Regions from separate parts of the Solibacillus sp. FSL R7-0668 genome, predicted to be linked through region 2. Evidence: a T-box and tRNA genes for the amino acid it is inferred to sense, from the RefSeq annotation. Region 2 holds a T-box; the other regions hold tRNA genes.

Region 1 (2,294 bases), 2.5 Mb from region 2:
CCCCCTCAAGATGAGATTTCCCATTACGCAAGTAAGTAAGACCCCTGAAAGACGATCAGGTAGATAGGTTCGAGGTGGAAGTGTGGCGACACATGTAGCTGACGAATACTAATCGGTCGAGGACTTAACCACATGTTTACGAACATCAATGAAACGTTTATCCAGTTTTGAAAGAATGATTCTTTCAAATAATCTAGTGATGATGGCAAAGAGGTCACACCCGTTCCCATACCGAACACGGAAGTTAAGCTCTTTAGCGCCGATGGTAGTTGGGGGTTTCCCCCTGTGAGAGTAGGACGTCGCTAGGTTATTTACCCAGGAGGATTAGCTCAGCTGGGAGAGCACCTGCCTTACAAGCAGGGGGTCGGCGGTTCGAGCCCGTCATCCTCCACCATATCTAAAATGCCGGTGTAGCTCAGTTGGTAGAGCAACTGACTTGTAATCAGTAGGTCGAGGGTTCGACTCCTTTCGCCGGCACCATTTTAGAGAGCCATTAGCTCAGTTGGTAGAGCATCTGACTTTTAATCAGAGGGTCGAAGGTTCGAGTCCTTCATGGCTCACCAGTTTTATAAATTTACATACTGTCAGAATATAAATTCTAAGCATTTTGCGGAAGTAGTTCAGTGGTAGAACACCACCTTGCCAAGGTGGGGGTCGCGAGTTCGAACCTCGTCTTCCGCTCCAAAATGCCGGGGTGGCGGAACTGGCAGACGCACAGGACTTAAAATCCTGCGGTGAGTGATCACCGTGCCGGTTCGATTCCGGCCCTCGGCACCATTTTAAAAATAACAACAAGTAGTTTTAGCGCCCGTAGCTCAATTGGATAGAGCGTTTGACTACGGATCAAAAGGTTATGGGTTCGACTCCTGTCGGGCGCGCCATATATATTTTTAAAATGACAGATCGGAATGTAGCTCAGCTTGGTAGAGCACTTGGTTTGGGACCAAGGGGTCGTAGGTTCGAATCCTGTCATTCCGACCATTATAATGGGGCCTTAGCTCAGCTGGGAGAGCGCCTGCCTTGCACGCAGGAGGTCAGCGGTTCGATCCCGCTAGGCTCCACCATATATTTTATTTTCCCTTTGGAGGTATACCCAAGTTCGGCTGAAGGGATCGGTCTTGAAAACCGACAGGCGGGTAACACCGCGCGGGGGTTCGAATCCCTCTACCTCCTCCATTTAATTTTATAAGTAGTAACTAATATGTTGGTCCCGTGGTGTAGCGGTTAACATGCCTGCCTGTCACGCAGGAGATCGCCGGTTCGATCCCGGTCGGGACCGCCATTTTTTTGTGGGTTTGTAGCTCAGTTGGTAGAGCATTAGATTGAAGCTCTAAGTGTCGGCGGTTCGATTCCGTCCAAACCCACCATAGTATGGGCCTATAGCTCAGCTGGTTAGAGCGCACGCCTGATAAGCGTGAGGTCGATGGTTCGAGTCCATTTAGGCCCACCATAGTATGTTTCCGAAGTAGCTCAGTTGGTAGAGCATCCGGCTGTTAATCGGCAGGTCGCAGGTTCGAGTCCTGCCTTCGGAGCCATTGGCCCGTTGGTCAAGCGGTTAAGACACCGCCCTTTCACGGCGGTAACACGGGTTCGAATCCCGTACGGGTCATACATTAAAAGAAAAACACATCGCTAATGCGATGTGTTTTTTTGATGTTAAGAAAATTAAAAATAGGTTCAAATTGAAATGATTATGTGATTTTTTGGTATTCGAAAATATGCGCGCTAATTCGCAAACAAAACCAAAAATTTACAAATATCCACAAACCAAGAGCAAGATAGTTCTAGCTCGCTCAATATACATAGAAACGGATAAGGTGCTAATGATCTGCACAGATTTATGCAAAAACACCAACACCTCGTTCACTTCATTCATCCTCTAAAAATAATTAAGAAAAAAGTTAGTTCGTTTCAAGTGTTAAGGTACCATTAAAGTTTGTCCCTTTATCACGACCACCTTCACAATAAAATTCAGTTGTTTTAATAGAATTTACCCCGACTTTTTCAAATTCAATGACACAGCGTGTGCCTTCAGATGTTTTGTTGAGGCGTGCTTTTTTATCTGAGACGATTGTTGCTACGCCTTCAACAGTACCCGAATTCCAACCATCGTATGTGTAATACATGACATTAAAGCTGGATTTGGAACTGTCCGTAATTGATAAGATACGGCCACGTGAATCGAGATCCCCCTTTCCATAGCTGTAGAAATAAGTGTATTCGCCATTCCACGTTTTGCTTGGTTTGTTGTTTCCTTCAGTAGACCAATTGGAGCCTTTTCTTAGTGATTTGTC
Region 2 (2,294 bases):
ATAACCAGCCATTTCAAGAACATTTGGGTGAACCATACCAGCACCTAAAATTTCAATCCAGCCCGTTTGCTTACATACGTTACAGCCTTTACCTGAGCATTTATGACAAGAAACGTCTACTTCTACAGATGGCTCTGTGAATGGGAAGAAGGATGGACGTAGGCGAATTTCACGCTCTGCACCGAACATTTTCTTTGCTAGTGCATCAAGTGTCCCTTTAAGGTCAGACATACGAATGTTTTCGCCAATAACAAGTCCTTCAATTTGCATGAATTGATGAGAGTGTGTTGCATCGTCTGTATCACGGCGGAATACTTTACCTGGGCAAATAACACGAATTGGCTCGCCTTTTTTGGCTTCCATTGTACGTGCTTGTACTGGTGAAGTATGTGTACGTAATAATGTTTCTTCAGAGATGTAGAATGAATCCTGCATATCACGTGCTGGGTGACCTTTAGGTAAGTTCATCGCTTCGAAGTTGTAGTAGTCTTTTTCTACTTCTGGCCCTTCTACGATTTCGTAGCCCATGCCTAAAAATAAGTCTTCAATTTCTTCGATTACGCGTGTTAAGGGATGACGGTTGCCGACACGTACTTTTGCGCCTGGTAATGTTACGTCAATTGATTCGCTTTCAAGCTGTGCTATAATGGCTGCTTCTTCTAAAATGGCTACCTTTTTCTCAAGCTCTGCTGTTACGTTTTCGCGCACTGTATTCACTAGTGCCCCCATTTTCGGACGCTCTTCAGCAGAAAGCTTCCCCATTCCTTTTAATAGGTCCGTGATTGGCCCTTTTTTACCTAAATACGCAACACGAACTTCATTTAATGCTTTTAAATTAGCGGCAGCTTCAATTTTTGCTAAAGCTTCTTGCTCTAATTGCTTTAATTGTTGTTCCATTGATTAATTCCTCCTTTATAACATTTTCCATAATGTGTAATGTCTAACATTTATGAAAACAAAAAAACCTCGCCCCCAAAAAAGGGACGAGGACGAGTTTCGCGGTACCACCCTAGTTATTGCAAAATGCAATCACTTCATTGGAGCTAACGACTGTTTCCAGCCGGCAATCCTTTCACCGAAATCGGCTCCCGGACGCTGCTCGCGGGGTGAACTTCATTATACGTTTTGCTAGCATGCTTTCAGTCAATGGCACACATTTCCTAAAACAAAACCTGTACAACTACTCTTCCCGGTCAAAGCATTTAGTAATTATTCTTCAACTAGTCTACTCGATATTGAAGCATTTTTCAACTAATTGAAGAAATTCGTTTGATTACATATCCCAAATAAGGATTAAAAGTGTACCTAGAACTGTAATAATTACTAAACCTAAGCCGTATGCAATGTTTGAATAAATTGACCAACGATCTTTTGTTTCACCTGCGTGCATGAAGATTGCAAACTGTAAAATCGCTTGAATAAACGCTGTGATTACTAGAACAATCATCCCTGTAGTGAATGACATTTCTGTAAAGTAAACAAGCAAGGCGATCACAGTTAACACTAGTGAAGACACAAAGCCCATTATTTGGCCAATTGGAAAGAATTTAGCCATAAATTACATCATTCCTTTCAGGTAAATGAAACTGAAGATGAAGATCCAAACAACGTCTAGGAAATGCCAGTAAAGTGAGAATATGAATGTTTTACCAGCTGTTACTGAGTTTAAACCACGTTTAGCAATTTGATAAACTAAAAGTGCACCCCAGAATAGACCCATTGTTACGTGAAGTCCGTGTGTTCCTAATGTTGTTAATAAAATAGATGTGAAGGCACTAACTGTTAAACCAGCACCAACATGTACATAGTGATAAAATTCGTAAATTTCAACACTTAAGAATACTGCACCTAATAGTAATGTAATCACCATGAAGTTAATCGTCGCTTTTTTACTACCAAGACGCATTGCGTGAATTGCTAAACCAATTGTGAAACTTGATGTTAATAATACAAATGTTTCAATTAAAACTGGCGTAATTTCGAAAATTTCTGCACCAGTAGGACCACTACCTGTACGATCTACAAGTGTAAAGTATGATGCGAATAATGTACCGAATAACATGATTTCCGCACCTAGGAACACCCAGAAACCAAAGATTTTCAGGTTATTTTCCTCTGTTGAGTACTCTAATGGAACGTTGTTATTAACTTTACTCATTATTTCGCACCTCCTTTTTTAGCATATTTTTTCTCTGTTTCTTCAACTTCATGTGCATGGATATGGTAACCATGGTCATCCTCAAGTGAACGGAATGCCATACAACCAAGAATAACAATTAAACCTACGATTGCTA
Region 3 (2,294 bases), 530 kb from region 2:
GTCCAATTTTACACCCGCAACCTCCTTTTGTCGTTAAAGTTGTTAATTTTATTTTTTCAGACTGTGTCATGAGACACCAACCCTTTCAATGTTAATTTATATACCTCTCTATTATAGATCAATCAAACTAATAATTTGAAAATATCTGTTTTACTCGAATTAATAGTTTGATTTCGAGTAAAACAGAAAAAGGTTCACAAACATTGATATATCAATGTTTGTGAACCTCCTAGAAATTCTTATCCCAACAGAAAATCTAATAATACCGATAGTCGGGGTCGAACCGACACTCCAGAAGGAACCGGATTTTGAGTCCGGCGCGTCTGCCAATTCCGCCATATCGGCAAAAAGGGTAAAAAAAAACCGGATTAACCGATTCAATTAAAAATATGGAGGCGGCAACCGGATTTGAACCGGTGGTAAAGGTGTTGCAGACCTGTGCCTTACCACTTGGCTATGCCGCCATATTATGGAGCGGAAGACGAGGTTCGAACTCGCGACCCCCACCTTGGCAAGGTGGTGTTCTACCACTGAACTACTTCCGCAAATGAATGGCTGGGGTACCTGGATTCGAACCAGGGCATGACGGAATCAAAATCCGTTGCCTTACCGCTTGGCTATACCCCAACGTTTTATGGGGCGACTGATGGGAATCGAACCCACGAATGCCGGAACCACAATCCGGTGCGTTAACCACTTCGCCACAATCGCCATTATATTATATATAATAAACTAAAAAAATGAATGGGGCGACTGAAGGGAATCGAACCCTCGAGTGCCGGAACCACAATCCGGTGCGTTAACCACTTCGCCACAATCGCCATTGTATTTAGTTTAAATATTAAATTTGGCAGGGGCAGTAGGAATCGAACCCACACTGACGGTTTTGGAGACCGTAGTTCTACCTTTAAACTATGCCCCTAAAAAATAGATGGTGGTGGGGGACGGATTCGAACCGCCGAACCCTAAGGAGCGGATTTACAGTCCGCCGCGTTTAGCCACTTCGCTACCCCACCGAGTAATGGTGCCGGCGAAAGGAGTCGAACCCTCGACCTACTGATTACAAGTCAGTTGCTCTACCAACTGAGCTACACCGGCAAAAAATATGGTGGGTTTGGACGGAATCGAACCGCCGACACTTAGAGCTTCAATCTAATGCTCTACCAACTGAGCTACAAACCCATTTATGTATAAATTTTCAAAAATGGCGGTCCCGACCGGGATCGAACCGGCGATCTCCTGCGTGACAGGCAGGCATGTTAACCGCTACACCACGGGACCATTTGGTTGCGGGGACAGGACTTGAACCTGCGACCTTCGGGTTATGAGCCCGACGAGCTACCACTGCTCCACCCCGCGATAATAGTATTACTTATTCTTATTGTACCATCACGTTCTACTTAGTTGGCAGCTACTTCTTTGAAGCTGCTGCTAATCGCTATCTTCGTTTAGCGATTTGCTCCACCCCGCGATAATACTATGAAAATATGGTGGAGGATGACGGGCTCGAACCGCCGACCCCCTGCTTGTAAGGCAGGTGCTCTCCCAGCTGAGCTAATCCTCCATGCTGGATATAAAAATTAATTGATGGTGACCCGTACGGGATTCGAACCCGTGTTACCGCCGTGAAAGGGCGGTGTCTTAACCACTTGACCAACGGGCCATCTTAAAATACGGCTGGCGGAGAGTAAGGGATTTGAACCCTTGATGCAGTATTACCCGCATACACGATTTCCAATCGTGCTCCTTCGGCCACTCGGACAACTCTCCAAGATTTAGATGGCTCCGAAGGCAGGACTCGAACCTGCGACCTGCCGGTTAACAGCCGGATGCTCTACCAACTGAGCTACTTCGGAATAATTATATATTCGCCTAGCGATGTCCTACTCTCACAGGGGGAAACCCCCAACTACCATCGGCGCTAAAGAGCTTAACTTCTGTGTTCGGTATGGGAACAGGTGTGACCTCTTTGCCATCATCACTAGACTATGTATTAAAAGACATTTTTTATTATATCATACTAAACTCATATGTCAAGTATTATTAATAAATTTCATTCTTTCAAAACTGGATAAACGTTTCATTGATGTTCGTAAACATGTGGTTAAGTCCTCGACCGATTAGTATTCGTCAGCTACATGTGTCGCCACACTTCCACCTCGAACCTATCTACCTGATCGTCTTTCAGGGGTCTTACTTACTTGCGTAATGGGAAATCTCATCTTGAGGGGGGCTTCATGCTTAGATGCTTTCAGCACTTATCCCGTCCACACATAGCTACCCAGCGATGCCTT

The links. A T-box is a leader RNA that pairs with one kind of tRNA and senses whether it is charged. The one in region 2 lies ahead of pheS (phenylalanine--tRNA ligase subunit alpha), so its partner is inferred to be a tRNA-Phe.
Region 1: it encodes a tRNA-Phe, which carries the amino acid that the T-box ahead of pheS (phenylalanine--tRNA ligase subunit alpha) is inferred to sense. The anticodon was not compared.
Region 3: it encodes a tRNA-Phe, which carries the amino acid that the T-box ahead of pheS (phenylalanine--tRNA ligase subunit alpha) is inferred to sense. The anticodon was not compared.

What each region holds. Positions count from the first base shown of each region.
Region 1 is NZ_JBBOUU010000001.1:253,047-255,340, forward strand. Features, by position in the region: rRNA gene MKX47_RS01210 (23S ribosomal RNA) at 1-132, shown strand, start outside; rRNA gene rrf (5S ribosomal RNA) at 193-308, shown strand; tRNA gene MKX47_RS01220 (tRNA-Val) at 319-394, shown strand; tRNA gene MKX47_RS01225 (tRNA-Thr) at 405-480, shown strand; tRNA gene MKX47_RS01230 (tRNA-Lys) at 488-563, shown strand; tRNA gene MKX47_RS01235 (tRNA-Gly) at 610-684, shown strand; tRNA gene MKX47_RS01240 (tRNA-Leu) at 689-777, shown strand; tRNA gene MKX47_RS01245 (tRNA-Arg) at 805-881, shown strand; tRNA gene MKX47_RS01250 (tRNA-Pro) at 905-981, shown strand; tRNA gene MKX47_RS01255 (tRNA-Ala) at 989-1,064, shown strand; tRNA gene MKX47_RS01260 (tRNA-Ser) at 1,084-1,176, shown strand; tRNA gene MKX47_RS01265 (tRNA-Asp) at 1,207-1,282, shown strand; tRNA gene MKX47_RS01270 (tRNA-Phe) at 1,292-1,367, shown strand; tRNA gene MKX47_RS01275 (tRNA-Ile) at 1,374-1,450, shown strand; tRNA gene MKX47_RS01280 (tRNA-Asn) at 1,460-1,535, shown strand; tRNA gene MKX47_RS01285 (tRNA-Glu) at 1,538-1,609, shown strand; gene MKX47_RS01290 (S-layer homology domain-containing protein) at 1,902-2,294, opposite strand, start outside.
Region 2 is NZ_JBBOUU010000001.1:2,798,305-2,800,598, forward strand. Features, by position in the region: gene pheS (phenylalanine--tRNA ligase subunit alpha) at 1-897, opposite strand, end outside; T-box leader at 977-1,206, opposite strand; gene qoxD (cytochrome aa3 quinol oxidase subunit IV) at 1,274-1,555, opposite strand; gene qoxC (cytochrome aa3 quinol oxidase subunit III) at 1,559-2,158, opposite strand; gene qoxB (cytochrome aa3 quinol oxidase subunit I) at 2,158-2,294, opposite strand, start outside.
Region 3 is NZ_JBBOUU010000001.1:3,324,501-3,326,794, forward strand. Features, by position in the region: gene selD (selenide, water dikinase SelD) at 1-70, opposite strand, end outside; tRNA gene MKX47_RS16580 (tRNA-Leu) at 264-345, opposite strand; tRNA gene MKX47_RS16585 (tRNA-Cys) at 391-464, opposite strand; tRNA gene MKX47_RS16590 (tRNA-Gly) at 471-545, opposite strand; tRNA gene MKX47_RS16595 (tRNA-Gln) at 553-627, opposite strand; tRNA gene MKX47_RS16600 (tRNA-His) at 636-711, opposite strand; tRNA gene MKX47_RS16605 (tRNA-His) at 746-821, opposite strand; tRNA gene MKX47_RS16610 (tRNA-Trp) at 849-922, opposite strand; tRNA gene MKX47_RS16615 (tRNA-Tyr) at 933-1,016, opposite strand; tRNA gene MKX47_RS16620 (tRNA-Thr) at 1,023-1,098, opposite strand; tRNA gene MKX47_RS16625 (tRNA-Phe) at 1,107-1,182, opposite strand; tRNA gene MKX47_RS16630 (tRNA-Asp) at 1,206-1,281, opposite strand; tRNA gene MKX47_RS16635 (tRNA-Met) at 1,285-1,359, opposite strand; tRNA gene MKX47_RS16640 (tRNA-Val) at 1,489-1,564, opposite strand; tRNA gene MKX47_RS16645 (tRNA-Glu) at 1,589-1,663, opposite strand; tRNA gene MKX47_RS16650 (tRNA-Ser) at 1,679-1,770, opposite strand; tRNA gene MKX47_RS16655 (tRNA-Asn) at 1,781-1,856, opposite strand; rRNA gene rrf (5S ribosomal RNA) at 1,871-1,986, opposite strand; rRNA gene MKX47_RS16665 (23S ribosomal RNA) at 2,101-2,294, opposite strand, start outside.